Regions from separate parts of the Rhodoferax sp. GW821-FHT02C08 genome, predicted to be linked through region 2. Evidence: predicted binding sites of a transcription regulator. Region 2 holds the regulator's gene; the other holds the start of a gene.
The links. The regulator NrdR, encoded in region 2, represses ribonucleotide reductase genes. The targets are predictions, from matches to a motif close to CACNANATNTNGTG.
Positions count from the first base shown of each region.

Region 1: a site for NrdR is predicted at 7,740-7,753, ahead of AC07VY_RS19385 (ribonucleoside-diphosphate reductase subunit alpha). Genes of this name have one in related genera too.

Region 1 is NZ_JBWKVR010000018.1:23,374-32,705, reverse strand. It holds gene AC07VY_RS19420 (tetratricopeptide repeat protein) at 1-1,206, shown strand, start outside; gene ffh (signal recognition particle protein) at 1,270-2,634, opposite strand; gene AC07VY_RS19410 (cytochrome C assembly family protein) at 2,724-3,524, shown strand; gene AC07VY_RS19405 (PP0621 family protein) at 3,521-3,739, shown strand; gene AC07VY_RS19400 (sensor histidine kinase) at 3,739-5,418, shown strand; gene AC07VY_RS19395 (sigma-54-dependent transcriptional regulator) at 5,421-6,905, shown strand; gene ampD (1,6-anhydro-N-acetylmuramyl-L-alanine amidase AmpD) at 6,895-7,497, shown strand; gene AC07VY_RS19385 (ribonucleoside-diphosphate reductase subunit alpha) at 7,850-9,332, shown strand, end outside.
Region 2 is NZ_JBWKVR010000001.1:382,365-391,696, reverse strand. It holds gene AC07VY_RS01805 (lytic transglycosylase domain-containing protein) at 15-848, shown strand; ZMP/ZTP riboswitch at 875-1,034, shown strand; gene glyA (serine hydroxymethyltransferase) at 1,071-2,315, shown strand; gene nrdR (transcriptional regulator NrdR) at 2,329-2,778, shown strand; gene pilV (type IV pilus modification protein PilV) at 2,867-3,511, shown strand; gene AC07VY_RS01785 (PilW family protein) at 3,508-4,533, shown strand; gene AC07VY_RS01780 (pilus assembly PilX family protein) at 4,547-5,176, shown strand; gene AC07VY_RS01775 (pilus assembly protein) at 5,190-9,332, shown strand, end outside.

The sequences.
Region 1 (9,332 bases), on a different contig from region 2:
GACCCCACCACGCTGGCCGCCCAATACCTGGCCGAAGCCCGGGCTTTTGGTGCGCAACTGAGTGCGATGGCGGATACCGCCTATTCTGAGTGGCCTGCCTCGGCAAATATGGCAGCCAACCAGCCGCTGCGGGTTGGATTGATTTCCTCGGATCTATGCAATGGTGCGGTCGGCTATTTTTTGGAGGGCGTGGTGGCCCACACCAACCCGGCCCGCATACAGCTGGTTGCCTACGACACCGGTACCCAGATGGATGCCCTCAGCCAACGCATGGAGCCCCGCTTTGCCCAATGGAACAAGGTTTTTGGCAAAGCCCCCCAGGACATTGCCCAAAAAATCCACGGCGATGGCATCCACATCCTGATAGACCTCAACGGACACGCGGGCGGAAATAGCCTGCCCGTGTTCGCCTTGAAGCCAGCTCCTGTACAGATCAGTTGGCTCGGCTACTGGGCCAGCACGGGCTTGCCAAGCATGGACTTTGTGCTGGCCGATACCGCCAGCGTGCCACCTGGCGAGCAAAACCAATTCACAGAAGCGGTGTACTACATGCCGCACACGCGGCATTGCTTTACCCCGCCGCACAGCGCATTGCCACTCAGCCCTGCGCCGGCTCTGCAGCAGCGGTTCATTACTTTTGGCAGCTACCAATCGCTGACCAAAATCCACGCAGCCGTACTGTCCACCTGGGGCTGCGTCTTGCGGGCTGTGCCCCACTCCAGACTGCATCTGACCAGCCATCAGGTTAGTGACGAAGCGTTCCAACAACAATTCCGAGCAAAACTGGAAGGAGCAGGCATCGATGCGTCCCGAGTTACTCTTACGGGCCCGTTGCCACGGCAAAAGTACCTGGAAAGCTATGCACACATAGATATCGTGCTTGATACCTTTCCGTACACCGGTGGAACGACCACCTGCGAAGCCTTATGGATGGGCGTGCCAACCTTAACGTTACGCGGCCATAGCATGATTGCCCGCCAGGGTGTGAGCATGCTGGGCTGCGTGGGCCTGAACGACTGGATTGCCGAAGACGAAGACGACTACGTTGCCAAGGCCTGCGCACATGCGGCGGATATCGAAGCCTTGAATACGCTGCGACTGTCTCTGCGGGGCCGCGCATTGGCGTCGGCCCTGTTCGACGCCCCCCGTTTCGCAAAGGATTGGGAAGACGCCCTGCTGGCGATGTGGAAAATCAAACAGGGCTGATACAAAAACCATAGCTGCTGGTGCAGATTCCACCTGCGCCAGCAGCCTAAAAGGCTTAAAAGCCTAGAACGGCATCTTGGGCATGCCCTTCATACCGCCCATGCGCTTGAGCATCTTCATCATGCCGCCGCCCTTCATCTTTTTCATCATTTCCTGCATCTGGCCAAACTCGTTCAGCATGCGGTTGACTTCCTGCACCTGCACACCGGCACCGGCGGCGATGCGGCGCTTGCGGGTGGCCTTGATCAGGTCGGGCTTGCGGCGCTCCAGCGGGGTCATGCTGTGGATGATGCCTTCCTTGCGGCGTATATCGCGTTCGGCCTTGTCCATGTCCATTTGACCGGCCTTGGCGGTCATCTGGGTGGGCAGCTTATCCATCAGACTGGACAGGCCGCCCATCTGCTTCATCTGTTGGATCTGGCCCAGGAAGTCATTCAGGTCAAAGCTCTCGCCGCTCTTCACCTTCAGGGCGAGCTTTTGCGCGGCGGCCATGTCCACGCCAGCCGTGACCTGTTCGACCAGGGCCAGGATGTCGCCCATGCCCAGCACCCGCCCGGCGTGGCGCTCAGCGTCAAACACTTCCAGTCCGTCGATCTTTTCGCTGGTACCGGCAAACTTAATTGGCACGCCGGTGACATGGCGCACCGACAGGGCCGCACCGCCACGCGAATCACCATCGGTCTTGGTCAGGATGATGCCGGTCAGCGGCAGGGCATCGGAGAAAGCCTTGGCGGTGTTGATCGCGTCCTGGCCCTGCATGGCATCGACCACGAACAGGGTTTCCACAGGCTTGAGCAGCGCGTGCAGGCCCTTGATTTCGTTCATCAGCACTTCGTCGATGGCCAGGCGGCCAGCGGTATCGACCAGCAGCACGTCAAAGTAGTGCTTGCGGGCGTAATCGATGGCGGCTGCGGCGATGTCGGCGGGCTTTTGGTCAGGCGTGCTGGGGAACCACTCGGCACCGGCTTGCCTGGTGACCATCTTCAGCTGCTCGATGGCGGCAGGGCGGTAGACGTCGCCGGACACGGTGAGCACCTTCTTCTTGCGCTTTTCGATCAGGTGCTTGGCCAGCTTGGCGGTGGTGGTGGTCTTACCCGCCCCTTGCAAACCGGCCATCAAAATCACGGCGGGCGGCTGGGCGGCCAGATTGATGTCGCTCACACCCTCGCCCATGGTGCGGCTGAGCTCACGGTTGACAATGCCCACCAGCGCCTGACCGGGCGACAGCGAGCCCATGACCTCCTGGCCCAAGGCTTTTTCTTTCACCCGGGCAATAAAATCGCGCACCACCGGCAGGGCCACGTCGGCCTCCAGCAGGGCCATGCGCACTTCGCGCAGCATGTCGGCCACATTGGACTCGGTGATGCGGGCCTGGCCCCGGATTTCCTTGACCAGGCGGGAGAGTTTGTCGGTGAGGGCGGAGGCCATAAGAAATTTCCGGAGAGGGTTGTGCGGGTGCTGCGCAAGGCAGGCCCGCACCAAGGACTGGGTACGGGGCGAAACGCTAAACTGTGCCCATGATTTTAACGACTGCGCCCTTCGCCAACGTGCTGCTGTGCGTGGCTGCCGCTCTGGCCTATGCGGTACCCGCGCTAGGCGCCCCGCACCTCAGCATGCGGGCCAGCAAAAGCGCGTTGTGGCTGGCTTGGCTATTGCACGGGCTGGCACTCAGCATAGGCTTGTTTGACTCGCCACCGCACTTCGGCTTTGCCCCGGCCTTATCGGTCACGGCTTGGCTGGTGCTGACGGTATATGCGGTTGAAAGCCATCTGTTCCCGCAGCTGGAGGCACGCTGGGCCCTGGCCGGACTGGGAGCGGTAGCTGTACTACTGGCCCTGTTGTTCCCGGGTAGTTCACTACACGACATCGCCTCGCCCTGGCTGCCTTTGCACTGGGCCCTGGGCATTGCGTCTTATGGCTTGTTTGCGGCGGCGGTGGTGCACGCCTGGCTGATGACCCGGGCCGAACGGCAGATGCGCAACGCCGCAGAAGCACCCAGCGGCCTACCCTTGCTGACGCTGGAACGGTTGACGTTCCGGTTGGTTACGGCGGGCTTTGTGCTGCTGTCCGCCACTCTGCTGGTGGGCTGGTTTTTTGACGAACAGCTGTATGGAGTACATGGCTGGCGATGGAGTCACAAGACCGTGTTTTCGCTGCTGTCCTGGTTGACCTTTGCGATTCTGCTGCTGGGGCGTAGCCGCTTTGGCTGGCGCGGGCGCAAAGCCGTGCGGGTGCTGTACATAGGCGCCGGCCTGCTGTTGCTGGCCTATGTGGGTTCGCAGTTTGTACTGGAAGTGGTGTTGAGGCGCGGCATATGAAGCTGTTGCTGGTCTTGCTGGCCGTGTTGTTCGGCGTATGGCTGTGGCGATCAAGGAGACTCGCCGAACGCCCCCAAGCGCCGCGCCGCCCTGCGGAGTTGCAAAACATGGTGACTTGCCGGGTCTGCGGCGTACATCTGCCGTCCCCCGAGGCCATCCACACGGCGCACGGCGCTTACTGCGGCGAAGCACACCGCAAGCAGGCAGAAGGGTGATGGCAGACACCACACCTACCCTGCAGGCCCCTGGCGCGCCGCTGGCGCTGGCACGGGTCTGGTACGGATTCATGACAGCCCGGGTCAGCATTGCGCTAGCTATTCTGCTGCTGCATGTCTCACTATGGGCTCTGGGCCAGGATGTATCACTGTGGATGCTGCTGTTCTGCGTAGGCTATTTCGCCAGCACCCTGGCGGTGCGCCTGCGCATGCACCCCAGCGGCGATGCACAGCCGCCGGCCCGCTACTGGGCCGGCACGGTCGGCGTGGATGCGCTGGTGTTCTCCATTTTGCAGCTGCTGGAGTCCAGCAGCATCAACTACAGCCCGCTGCTGGCGCTGCCAGTACTGCTGGCCGCGGTGCAGGGTTCGCGCCGCATTGCCCTGGGTACGGCGGCCGGCATGACCCTGCTGTTGCTGCTGGAAGCCTGGTGGACGTCCCACCACAGCGCGGACGGTACCGCCCGGTTGGTGCAAAGCGGGCTCACCGGCATGGGGTATTTCGTGGTTGCCTTCCTGGTCAATCAACTGGCAGCCCGACTGGAGGGCGAAGAACAGCTAGCCTTGCGCAGCCAGATGGACGCACAGCTGCAGACCCGCGTCAATGAATTGGTGATCGAAACCCTGGCCGACGGTGTGCTGGTGGTCGATATCCACGGCGCCACCCGTACCGCCAACCCGGCAGCCCGCTGGCTGCTGGGAGCAGAGGCAGGCCCTCCGCTACTCCTGTCCAGTGAGCCCGGTTGGCGCACTCTGCTGGCGCTGGCGCAAAAGACGTTTGCCACGGAGAGCCCCCAGAACGGTGACATCAGCATCCACGCGACGGGCAAAAGCCCGCGCCGCGTACGGGTCCGCACCCGCATGACGGTGGCGCAGGCCGCTCGCACGGAAAGCCTGTGCGTGCTGTTTTTGCACGATCTGCGTGAAATTGAGGCCCGGCTACGCACTGAAAAAATGGCCGCCATGGGCCGCATGTCGGCCGCCGTAGCCCATGAGATCCGCAATCCACTGGCCGCCATTACCCAGGCCAACGCGCTATTGGAAGAAGACCTGACAGACCCGGCCCACCAGCGGCTGACGCATATGGTGCAACAGAATGCATTGCGGCTGTCCAAGATCGTCGATGAAGTGCTGGGTATTGCCCGCCTGCAGCACTCCGGCACCGGCCGGCCGCCGCAAACCCGTCTGGACGAAGCCATCAACAACATTTGCGCCGATTGGACGCAACAGGACGCGCGCCGCCAGCAAGTCAAGGTTACCCCTGCCACTCTGGGCATGCCGGTGGACTTCGATGCCGACCATTTGCGGCGCGTACTGCTGAATCTGCTGGACAACGCTGCACGCCACGTCAGCACACAGCCCGAGGCCATCCAGGTCAGCACCAGCCTGTCGGCCAACCAGCAATCGCATCTGCAGGTCTGGAGTGACGGCCCAGCTCTGGAGCAAACCGTAGAGCAGCATTTGTTTGAACCTTTTTTCAGCTCTGAGAGTCGCTCCAGCGGACTGGGTCTGTATATTTGCCGGGAATTGTGCGAACGCCACCGCGCCAGCATCGGCTACCAGCGTGCGACGCGGATGCGCAATGGCCAGGAAGTACAAGGCAATGAGTTTTTTGTGCAGTTCCGCCCGCCCAAGCCAAGCAGCCTGGCGGCACGTCCTTTAGATATCCAACCTGTCTGACCATGGCCTCATCCAGTGCATCCTCCCCGGCATCCGTCTTGGTGGTGGATGATGAACCCGATTTGCGCACGCTGTATGAGCTGACCTTGCTGCGCGAGGGCTACCGTATCGACACTGCAGCCGACCTGCAAGAGGCCCGCCTGATGCTGGACCAGCAGCGCTTCGACGTCGTGATCACCGATATGCGCCTACCCGACGGCCTGGGGAGCACACTATTGCACAGCCTGAAAGCCCAGCAACGCGCTGAGCGCGTCATCGTCATGACCGCCTACGGCTCGGCCGAAAATGCCGTGGAGGCACTGAAGGCTGGTGCTTTCGACTACCTGACCAAGCCGGTGGACCTGAAGCAATTTCGCACCGTGGTGGCGTCGGCGATCCAGGACAGCAACCGAACACAGCGCACCGCCATCCCGAATGAAAAAGCGCCCCAACGCACAGCGTCCGGGGACAGTGCGCTACAAAAATTGGTGGGCACCTCGGACGCCATGCAGCAAGTCAAGCAGCGCATCATCAAGGTCGCGCGCAGCATGGCACCGGTACTGGTTCGAGGCGAATCAGGCACCGGCAAAGAGCTTGTGGCCCAAGCCCTGCACGCCAACAGCCACCGTGCCGCTGGCCCACTGGTGGCGGTGAATTGCAGCGCTATCCCCGAGAACCTGCTGGAAGCCGAGTTCTTCGGTGCCAAAAAAGGCTCGTACACCGGTGCCACGCAAGACCGACAAGGTTACTTCCAGGCCGCCCGCAATGGCACCTTGTTTTTGGATGAAATTGGCGACCTCCCCCTGGCCATGCAGTCCAAGCTGCTGCGGGCCATACAGGAGCGCAGCGTACGTGCCCTGGGCTCGGTCCAGGAAGAGGCGGTAGACGTACGCATCGTCAGCGCTACGCACAAGGACCTGGCCGCCGATGTCAAGGCCGGCCGCTTCCGCCAGGATTTGTACTACCGCTTGAATGTGATCGAGATCGCCATCCCGCCACTACGCGAGCGCCGCGGAGACCTGCCGTCGCTATGCGAGGCCTTGCTGGAGCGCATCGCACAAGAGTCGGGCATGCCGCCACCGCGCCTATCCTGTGAACTGCTGGAGCAGTTGGCCAACCACCCGCTGGGCGGCAATGTGCGTGAACTTGAAAACCTGCTACACCGCGCGGTCGCCATGGGTGATGGTGAAGCCTTGCACCTGGACCTGGACTTTGAACCCACGCAGGACATGGGCTTGGTACCGCTGCCCGAAACCTCATCAGAGCCGACGGCCCCCGCCGATCCCGGTATCTCGTCAAGTCCCTGGACCCTGGACTCGGTCCCCTCTGACCTGCAGGCATTTCTGGACCGGCAGGAGCGAGAGATCCTGGTCAAGGTACTGCATGAAACAGGTTTCAACCGCACAGCGGCAGCCAATCGCCTGGGACTGAGCCTGCGCCAGATACGCTACCGCATCGAACGGCTCAACATCGCCACTCCGCAGGACAACGAGCCCCATGACGCCTAAAGCAGCAACCGAGCCCAGCCGCCCCCTGTGGTCAAACGGCTGGTACCGTTTTGCCCACCAGCAACGCTCGCCAAATTACGGCCCACGCCCACCCCAGGCACGCATCGACCTGGTGGTGATCCATTCCATCAGCCTGCCGCCGGGGCAATATGGCGGAGACGAGGTGATGGCATTGTTCGCCAATACGCTGGACTGGGACGCCCACCCCTATTTCAACAGCATCCGCGGGCTGCAGGTATCTGCCCACTTCTATATACGCCGCAATGGCGAGCTGTGGCAGTTTGTGAGTACGGACGACAGGGCTTGGCATGCCGGGGTATCCCAGTACCGGGGGCGCAGCAACTGCAACGATGACTCCATAGGTATCGAACTGGAAGGCCTGGAAGGCGACAGCTTCGAAGCCGCGCAATATGAAACCCTGACCAGCCTGGTTCCGGCCATCGCACAGGCCTATCCGATACGCCATATCGCAGGCCATGAACATATCGCCCCAGGCCGAAAAAACGACCCAGGAACCGGCTTCAACTGGCCAAGACTGCAACGCGGAACCGGCTGGGAAGCCCGCTATTTCCCGCTCGGCACCGGACTCTGAGAAATATTTTTAACTTGCTGGCTGCGGCCAGATACACCCGGACACATGCCTCGCCCCAGGAGTTACGCTGCCAAACAAGGCAAATCCGGCGAGAACCCGCATCCAGCCTAGGTTTTTCTGCCGCAGACAAGGCAGTACAACACTTGCCGGAGGGTTGCACTCCGTGCTCAAACAAAACCCGACACGCAAGGCGCTATTCGCAGGGCGGTACACTACCGGTAGTGGCTTGAATTGATTTAAGACCCTATATATAGTGTCCAGCCAGTGCTACGAAGCACCTCAGTTTCGCTGCGGCGGTTGCCATTGCCGCCCATTCCACTCTTCATACTGTCCCAAAAGTCCAAAGGAAGCTATGCAAACCGCGTTGAACACCCCGTCTACCGTCCCCCAGCCACACTCCACGCTCCACGACGCAAGCCATGGCGACGCCGCAGTGCAAGGTACGCTGGCCCACTACCAGGTCATCCGCCGCAATGGCGCCGTCGTGCCTTTTGAGCCGGGCAAAATTGCCATCGCCATGATGAAAGCCTTCTTGGCCGTGCACGGCACGCAAGGCGCAGCATCAGCCAGCGTGCGCGAAGTGGTGGACGCGTTGACGCAGGGCGTGATTCGGGCCTTGGTGCGCTCGCGTCCAGGCGGCGGTACCTTCCATATCGAAGACGTGCAAGACCATGTGGAACTAGGCCTCATGCGCGGCGGCCACCATGAAGTCGCGCGCGCCTATGTGCTGTACCGCGAGCGCCATTCCCAAGAGCGGGCCAAACAAAGCGTTGAACAGGCACCAGCAGCCCCCGTGCTGCATGTGCTGGACGCGGGCCGACGCGTGCCATTGGACACGGCACGCTTGCAACAACTGATCGAACAGGCCTGCGCCAACCTGGGTGGCGAAGTGACGGCCGCCCCCATCGTCGCGGAAACCATGCGCAACCTGTACGACGGCGTGCCCATGGAAGAGGTCTACAAAGCCGCCATTCTGGCCGCCCGTACCCTGATCGAAACAGACCCCGACTACACCTACGCCACCGCCCGCCTGCTGCTGCACACCATTGCCAAGGAAGTACTGGGCAAGGACGTCACGCAAGCCGAACTGGCACAGGAATACGCCAACTACTTCCCCAGCTATATCCAAAAGGGTGTGGACGCTGAACTGCTGGATGCCAAGCTGCTGACCTTCGACCTGCAAAAGCTCGGCGCGGCACTCAAGCCCCAGCGCGACCTGCAGTTTGACTACCTGGGCCTACAAACCCTGTACGACCGCTATTTCCTGCACATCCGCAAGACCCGCATCGAACTGCCACAGGCCTTCTTCATGCGCGTAGCCATGGGCCTGGCCCTGAACGAAACCGACCGCGAAGCCCGCGCCATCGAGTTCTACGAAGTCATGTCGGCGTTTGACTTCATGTCCAGCACGCCCACGCTGTTCAACAGCGGCACGCTGCGCCCCCAGCTGTCCTCCTGCTACCTGACCACCGTGCCTGACGATCTGGACGGCATTTACGAATCTATCAAGGAAAACGCCCTGCTGTCGAAATTTGCCGGCGGCCTGGGCAACGACTGGACCCGTGTGCGCGCCCTGGGCAGCCACATCAAAGGCACGAATGGCGAATCGCAAGGTGTGGTTCCCTTCCTGAAGGTTGTAAACGACACCGCTGTCGCGGTGAACCAAGGCGGCAAGCGCAAGGGTGCGGTCTGCACCTACCTGGAAACCTGGCATCTGGACATTGAAGAGTTCCTGGAGCTGCGCAAGAACACCGGCGATGACCGCCGCCGCACCCACGACATGAACACCGCCAACTGGGTGCCGGATCTGTTCATGCGCCGCGTCATGGAAGGCG
Region 2 (9,332 bases):
GATGAGGAAGTGCTATGACAGCGTTACAAAAGTTAGGACATGGACTGCGAACCTTCGCATCCGATATTGCCCAAGGCTTTTTTGAGATTACCCACAACGGATTTGCCCTCTTGGGCTTGGTTGTGGCTTTTACCGTCGTGACCATGACCGCCCGGCCCGATCTGCGCCAGGTGGCCGAAGTCCAGTTGATGGGCTGGTTGCAAGAACGCCAGGTTGAACCTACCGGTATGGAAGACATTGCCGAGGCAGACACCGAGGCGGTGGACCGTGCCACCGCCAGCAACCCCAAGGACCTGCCTAAACAGCAAGCAGCTGTAGCCTATTGGCTGAGCAAGAAATACCATGTCGCGGCCGAACCGGTCAGCGCCCTGGTGGCCGAAGCCTATGACATCGGCAGTCGCGTCAAGCTCGACCCGACTCTGATCCTGGCCGTCATGGCCATCGAATCCGGCTTCAACCCCTTTGCCCAAAGCTCTGTGGGTGCCCAAGGCCTGATGCAAGTCATGACCCAGGTGCACACCCAGAAATACGACGTCTTTGGCGGCAAGCTGGCCGCGTTTGACCCGCTGACCAATCTGCGCGTCGGCGTTAAAGTGCTGCAAGAGTGCATTGCCCGCGCTGGCTCGGTCGAAGGCGGGCTGCGCTTTTACGTAGGTGCGGCCAACATCGAAGATGACGGTGGCTACGCCAGCAAGGTCATGGCCGAGCACGCCCGACTACAACAAGTGGCCGCCGGCCGGGCTACTCCCACGGCCCCGCAACTGCGCACCATCCCTGTCACTGCGCCTGCCCAAAAGCAGCCCGCAACGGATGACGTACAAAAAGTGGCGGTACTCGGTAAGTACTAATCTACGTTCGCCAGCTCCGTTACACTAGGCATGTACGCAACTGGCGATAGGCGTGACCCCGGCACCGGGTGCTCACGCTGACGTGGACCACCGCAGCACCTTTCTTACAAGGTTTTTCGGACAACCACTGGGAAGCGTACCGCCAGGCTTTGGCTTGGTGTTCAGCCGTTCGCCTGGGCAGCACTTGTTCCAACCCCAAGACCTTCGTCTGATAGGACTGCCATGTACGACCGCCGCATTCTGATTGAACAAACCGACCCCGAGCTGTTCGCCGCCATCCAGGCCGAAAACGCCCGCCAAGAGCACCACATCGAACTGATCGCTAGCGAAAACTACGCCTCGCCCGCCGTCATGGCCGCGCAAGGTTCGCAGCTCACCAACAAATACGCCGAAGGCTACCCCGGCCGCCGCTACTACGGCGGCTGCGAATACGTCGATATAGCCGAACAACTGGCCATCGACCGCGTCAAGCAACTCTTTGGCGCTGAAGCCGCCAACGTGCAGCCACATTGCGGCGCATCGGCCAACGAAGCCGTATTCCTGGCCTTCCTCAAGCCCGGCGACACCATCATGGGCATGAGCCTGGCTGAAGGCGGCCACCTGACCCATGGCATGGCATTGAACATGAGCGGCAAATGGTTCAACGTCGTCAGCTACGGTCTGGATGCCAACGAAGCCATCGACTACGACGCGATGGAACGCAAGGCCCATGAAACCAAGCCAAAACTGATTATTGCGGGCGCCAGCGCTTACTCTCTTGCTATCGATTTTGAGCGCTTTGCCAAAGTCGCGAAGGATGTGGGCGCCATCTTCATGGTCGATATGGCCCACTACGCAGGCCTGATTGCCGCTGGCATCTATCCCAACCCCGTGCCCCACGCCGACATCGTCACCTCCACCACCCACAAAAGCCTACGCGGCCCGCGTGGCGGCATCATCTTGATGAAGTCAGAGTTTGAGAAGGCCATCAACAGCGCCATCTTCCCTGGCCTGCAAGGCGGCCCGCTGATGCACGTCATCGCAGCCAAGGCTGTGGCGTTCAAGGAAGCGCTCACGCCCGAATTCAAGACCTACCAACAGCAGGTATTGAAGAACGCCCAGATCGTGGCCGAAACCCTGACCCAACGTGGCCTGCGCATCGTCAGCGGCGGTACGCAAAGCCACGTCATGCTGGTGGACCTGCGCGCCAAGGGCATCACGGGCAAGGAAGCCGAGGCCGTGCTGGGCAGTGCCCACATGACGATCAACAAAAACGCCATCCCCAACGACCCGGAAAAGCCCATGGTCACCAGCGGCGTGCGTATCGGCACCCCCGCCATGACCACCCGTGGCTTCAAGGACGAAGAAGCCCGTGCTACCGCGAACCTGGTGGCCGACGTGCTGGACAACCCGCGTGACGCGGCGAACCTGGACACCGTACGTGCCAAGGTCGCAGCACTGACCAGCCGCTTCCCTGTCTACCGCTAAGCGTTAGCTAGCCATGAAATGCCCCTTCTGCGGCCACGGTGAGACCCAAGTTGTCGAAACCCGCGAATCTGACGACGGCGACCTGGTCCGTCGTCGGCGCCGCTGCGGGGGCTGCGAAAAGCGATTCACTACCTACGAACGTCCAGACGTTAGCTTCCCTGCGATCGTTAAAAAAGATGGGCGGCGCATTGATTACGCCCCCGCCAAATTACGGGCATCTCTAGCACTAGCTTTAAGAAAACGCCCCGTCAGTACAGAGCAAGTGGACAATGCCATTGAGCGCATAGAGGAAAAGCTGCTAAGCCTCGGCGCACGTGAAGTTTTATCCAACTACATCGGCGAACTAGTGATGCGCGAGCTAAAGAAGCTAGATAAGGTCGCCTATATACGCTTTGCCAGCGTATACCGCAGTTTTGCGGATGTAGACGAATTCAAAACCCTAGTGGACGAAGTACAGCGTTAAGCAAGCTATCCGCTTAACGGTTTTGATGGAGGGACAGGCGGCAACCGCCATGCTTCCATCGGTAAACAGATGTATCTATTATCGATGCATGGACTTTACACATTACATTCGCGAGCAGTACCTTGCCTCCAAGTGTGGTGCAGTTCGGCTGGAATTGCGCTCCAAGGGTTTTTCCTTGCTTGAAGTGCTTATATCCATCGTTGTACTTTCATTTGGTTTGCTAGGTATGCTGGGTTTACAAGCGGCTGCATTGCAAGCAAATCGGGATGCACGAATGCAATCCGCCGCAGTCAATTTGGCACGTGAATTGGCTGAAATGATGCGGAACAATAAAACCATTGCATTGGATACTTCAAGCCCATATTTCGGCAACTTCACCACTCCATTGACTGCAGTTTCACCCAGTTATTGCCTCAATGTAGCCTCAAGTACCAGCTGCGGCACTGGTACAACTGGCCTTACTGCAATAGCCAACGCTGAAATGACGGAATGGCTATCACGGGTAGATAGCGAACTACCGGGTGCCCGCGTAACAGTCTGCTCTGACTCTGCCCCATTCGATTCAACCGGCGCACCGCAATGGACCTGCGGTACCGGAACAGATGCCAGCACAGTGATAAAAATCGGCTGGACCAGAGGATCTACGGATCACTCAAGCACAAACACCACTCCATTGGATAGGGCCACGAAGCCCTCGATCATTCTCCCGGTAACCGCAGGCAATGCCCTATGACCGCTTTGATCAAACCATACACACCAAAGCGGCGATCAAATCAATCGCTGAGCTCCCAGCATGGGTTAACCATGGTCGAACTATTGGTAGCGATGGCTATCAGCCTTGTGATAGCCATCGCAGCAGTTGCATCACTTCTTATTAGTAGACAAGGATTTACTGCAGTAGATGCATCTTCGCAGCTAAGAGACAACGCTCGTTTTGCGATGGACCTTTTCCAGCGCATAGGTGTTCAAGCGGGATATCAGGATGTGTTGTATATCGCGTCGCCTAGGCAAACAAATGTTAGCGGCGTTGCAACCAATCCTGATCCGAATATTTTCGGCATTGACAACAAGATACCCAGCGCAACCGATCCATTCAACGCGAGCCCCTCCACTGCAGGCACTAACGGCAGCGACATCTTGATGATCCGATACCAGGTGGGTGAAACATTTCCAGGATCTGGCGTCTCCGACGGTTCAATGATCGACTGCATGGGTAATGCGCCCACCGCAGTTCCAGGCAATCAAGATGATCGGATAACCAGTGTGTTTTATGTAAGTACTGGGTCGGATGGAGAACCCTCCCTCTATTGCAGCACAGGTCCGTCAAGTACACCTCAACCGATAATCCGGGGTGTAGAAAATTTTCAAGTGCTCTATGGGGTAGATGGCGTGACGGCCAACACGGCATCTACCGCGGCAACGGATTCCTTTGCAGACGGATACCTACGCGCGGATCAAATGACCGTATCTGGAAATGCCGTTGCAACCAACGACAACTGGCGGCGTGTTCGTACCTTGCGTATTGGGATGGTATTGCGCGGACCTATTGGCTCCGCACAAGACTCAACGGCGCAAACCTTTTATCCCTTGGGGCTGGCAAAAAGCTCTAGCAGCGCAACCCCGGGTTCAGCCATGTCCTCCTCTAGTGACGTGGGCACTATCTTTAGCCCAACGCCAGACAAGAGATTACGCCAAGTTGTCACCTTCACGGTACACCTACGCAATGAGCAAGGGCTCAAGCTGCAAACCCCTTGAGTAGGAATCCAAGATGAAGAACGAATTTGGCGTTGAAAATTGTCAGAAAGTGCCAAGAACATTGAGCAGGCAAGGCGGCATGTCGCTCATATTGGTCATGATGATATTGACGATAGTTTCATTACTTGGTGTCGCTGGAATACAAATTGCCACTATGGGAGAACGTAGCGCTCGTAATGACCGAGATATGCAGGTCGCATGGCAAGCGGCTGAAGCCGCATTAATTGATGCAGAGTTCGATATTTTTGGACCGACCTCGTCCGTCCGGCGCTCTATCTTCAAAAATTCCAACGATATTTCCAATTTTGTAGCGGGATGCAGCAATACAGGTAATTACGTGGGCCTTTGCACTCCATCTACTTCCGGAAAACCCGTTTGGTTGACCGTAGACTTCACAGACACCAGCAGCTCTGCCAGAACAACAGCATTCGGCACATATACCGGACGCTCTTTTAGTGCCGGTGGACTTGGTGTCCAACCCGCCCAGCTACCACGTTACATCATTGAAGCCATTGTGGATACCGAGCAATCCAACCTCTTCATATCTCCGCCGAAATACATTTATATGTACCGGGTAACCGCTATGGGTTTTGGCCCTCGAAAAGAAATTCAAGCTGTGCTTCAAATGATCTACCGATATTGAGATAGAGGTTCCCATGCTACCCAATACCCCCTCTCGTACAAGCCGCGCAACCTATAGCCTGAAGAATATATATACCAACAGATGGATTCAACTGGGTTTACTGGCATTCTTTTCGATTACCACCACAATTGTGGTGAGAGCAGACGCATCAACCACAATTCCATCGATTGCACTGTCATCCGTACCACTTTATGGAACATCTACGGTTGACAAACCGGTAATTGCGCTTGCATTATCGGTTGAATATCCTACGGTTGGAGCTCAATATGTGGACCAACCTAGCGCAACAACAGATGGAACATATTCCAATACCAATGAATATCTCGGTTACTATGATGCAGAAAGCTGCTACACCTACAACAATGCACCGACTGAAACACCTGCGAGTGGACTGACAAGCGCTGATTACAAGCGTTTTGATCGTAGCGGAGCCGCAACCAATCGACAATGCAGCAATGCATTTAGCGGAAATTTCTTAAATTGGGCGTCCAACTCCGCAATAGATATGCTTCGGCTCGCCCTATCTGGTGGCGACCGTTATATTGACACCCCAAGTTTGACAATTTTACAACGCGCGTACATTCCCAACGGTGATCCCATTTGTATGTGGAATAGCAGCAACTTCCCCGCAAAGCAACTCAAAAGAAATGGTGGCTCAACCATTTATTATGGCGCCGTGCCCACTGCGATGATTAATGAAGCAGCTGGAAGCGACATCTGGATCGCCAACACATTAAATCGAATTTATTTTGGAACCAGTGCCACGGGCTCATGCACAAGCACGGGGGCCTACACCCTAGGTGGAGGGACTTCAAGTCAAATTGGCCCCATTACCTCAGGAACAACCCTTCCTAGCGGCACTACCAACTGCGCGGCCGAAAATGCCAATTGCGCATTCACAGGGACGCAAGAAGTTTGGTATGGAGCCGGCACCACTTGGAAGGTTGCGCCGGCATCCAACGGGGTACTTTGTGCAAACAGTGTTTTTGGTGACCCCATATCAGGCACAGTAAAAACCTGTCGTATACGCAACTATAGTGGCTCATGGACACCAACTGCAGGCAGTCTCAATTCAGATGGTTTCTTCTACAGCCGCGTTCAAGTCTGCAATACTGCATCGAATGTATTACAAGACAACCGCGACTATGGTTTATGCAAAGCATACCCAAATGGGAACTACAAACCCACAGGCTCCATTCAAAAGTACAGTGATCAATTAAGATTAGCAGCATTCGGCTATCTAATGGATCAAACAAACAGTGCATCTGGCGGCAGATATGGCGGGGTTTTAAGAGCGCCCATGAAGTATGTTGGAGCCAAAACATTCGACACACTCGGCCAGGACAACACGCCATCCACAGGGAACCCCAACATTGAATGGGATGCAAGTACTGGTGTTTTTAACACGAATCCAGACGGCGACACAACGCAAACACCAAACATCAGCGGGGTTATAAATTATCTTAATAAATTTGGCCGCACCGGAAGTGTTCCCGGCCGTTACAAAATTTATGACCCAGTGGGCGAACTTCATTATGAAGCTCTACGCTATCTACAAGGCTTACAACCCACAGCTGCCGCCGTGAGCAACATCACGACAGCGATGTATGACGGCTTTCCTGTGGCGACGTCTTGGACCGACCCATATGGTGGAAGTCGCTCCAGCACGGCAGATTACTCATGCCTGAAAAGCAATATCGTCGTAATTGGCGATGTAAATACACATGATGGCAACAACATCCCAACCACCGATGTCAGCGGCAACATTCCAGATATAAATTACTGGACGGGCATTGCTCAAAACTTCGAAAAAGGACTTTCATCAACATACACAGATGGGCAGGGCGTTTCGCGCGGCACAGCAAACCCCAATACCCCTCTAAATGGGAGCCCTCCTGGAAATAGAATTATTGGTGCTTCCTACTGGGCTCATTCTCACGATATTCGAGGAACGGCATGGACGGCCAATACTAGCGCACAGCGCCCCGGACTGCGCGTGAAGACAATGCTTTTTGACGTCAACGAGTATGGCAACTCCAACTCAACAAATTACAGGCAATACAGCAATCAATTTTTCACTGCAGCGAAATACGGTGGGTACCAGGCAGATTCCGCAAACACCACATCCAGTCCATACAACACCTATGGCAACCCATTCAAACAAAATGATGGCACCAATAATAATAATGTATGGCAAGATCCCGCACGCCCTGGTGAAGCCAGTGCATACTACTTACAAAGCAGTGCACGCAGCGTACTCAGCGCATTCGAAAGTATTTTCAGCGCTGCTGCCAGCAAATCAAACAATATTGCAGCCAGTGCCGCTGCCTCCACAAATATAACCTCGTCGGGTAGTCTTCAATATAGAGGATCCTTTGATACGTCGGATTGGAGTGGTGATATTTCAGCTTATCCCATTACCGTAGACGCCTCCAATAATATTTCTGTGGGTACAGTCGTCAGCTGGAGTGCGTCCGCTCAACTCGCTGCAATGACCTCTCCCGTCACCACTAGAAATATCGTAATTGGAGTTCCGGCACCTATTTCTGGTACAACTGCCACGAACTTTACGTGGTCTGCAATAGGTACAGCATTGCAAACCAATTTAAATAAATTGACTCCGGCATCTGTCTCCGATGGATTAGGATCTTCACGCCTTAGTTATCTCAGAGGTGATACGACCAATCAAATTAGCACCACGAATACGGGGGGGCTATTTCGTGCGCGCAGCAGCTTGCTTGGTGACATCATCAATTCCGGCATTCAATACTCAGGAGCACCTACCACCAGCATCGCCTATAGCAGCACATACGCCAGCTTTTATAGTACTTACGCCTCCCGCACTGCGGCCGTTTTCGTAGGAGCAAATGACGGCATGCTGCATGCATTCAATGCCACCAATGGTAATGAATTATTTGCTTATATTCCGAGCTGGATGGGACCCAAGCTTGCAGCATTAACAAGCACCAGCTATAACCAAAACCACCAAAGCTATGTTGATGCAACTCCTGTCGTTGCGGAAGCACAAGTAGGTTCAGATTGGAAGACTGTGCTGGTAGCAGGTACCGGGGCGGGAGGGTCGGGCGTTTTTGCATTGGATGTAACCGATCCCAGCACATTTGACGCCAGCAAGGTTATGTGGGAATTTACCCGTGCCGATGACCCAGAAATAGGCTTTGTCATTGGCACGCCCCAAATCGTCCGCCTGCGAACCAGTGATCCCGGCGCTACTGCGACCTACCGATGGTTTGCTATGGTTGCGAGCGGCGTAAACAATTACGTGCCAGATAGTTCTGGCCGGTATAGCACAACTGGGCAGCCCGCTCTATTTCTGCTAGCACTAGATAAACCCGCGGCTACCGCCTGGACATCTACAGGTACGACCCCAAACTACTACAAAATTTCTCTGCCTACAGATAGCACGCTAAGCGCAAACAATCCAACTGGACTGATTAACTTCACAACAGTTTTCGGCTCCGCTGGAGAATTAACCCAAGTATATTTGGGTGATTTACATGGGAAGCTATGGAAACTAAATTTCAGCAGCTATGGATCATCCAATTGGAATATCAACAAGCTATCTGCATATAACAAAGGGACCACAGCAGCCCCCAATCCTTATCCTCTATTTATCGCACAAACAGCATCTGCGGCTGTACAACCCATATCCATGGCGCCAATGGTAAAGGCAGGTCCATCCGTCAACCAGGTCAGCACAAACTACATCGCCTTCGCGACAGGAAAATACTTAGAAAATAGCGATAAAACCTCTACGCTGCAAAATTCCATATATTCCATATTTGATAATGGATCTACAGCTGCTGACAGTAGCCCAGCGGGTAGTAGCGTCATTTCAGGTCGCGGCCGATTAATAGCGGGTACCATTAGTCAATCGGCAGGAACGATAACAGTGCCGTCATTTACTTGGGGGCGAGCGACAAGTAACACAGATGCGTCTCAGCGTTCCGGTTGGTATGCAGACTTCGCCAGTTCAGGAGAGCGAGGAATCAGCAACGGCCTGGTGAATGGCAACAGCCTACTGTTCTCCACACTAATACCGGCGAGTACTGGTACAGCTGGATCTTGTGCTGCCAGTGGCGGTAGCGGTAATCTTTACATAGTGGACCTCTTTAGTGGAGCAGGCACAATTACGACA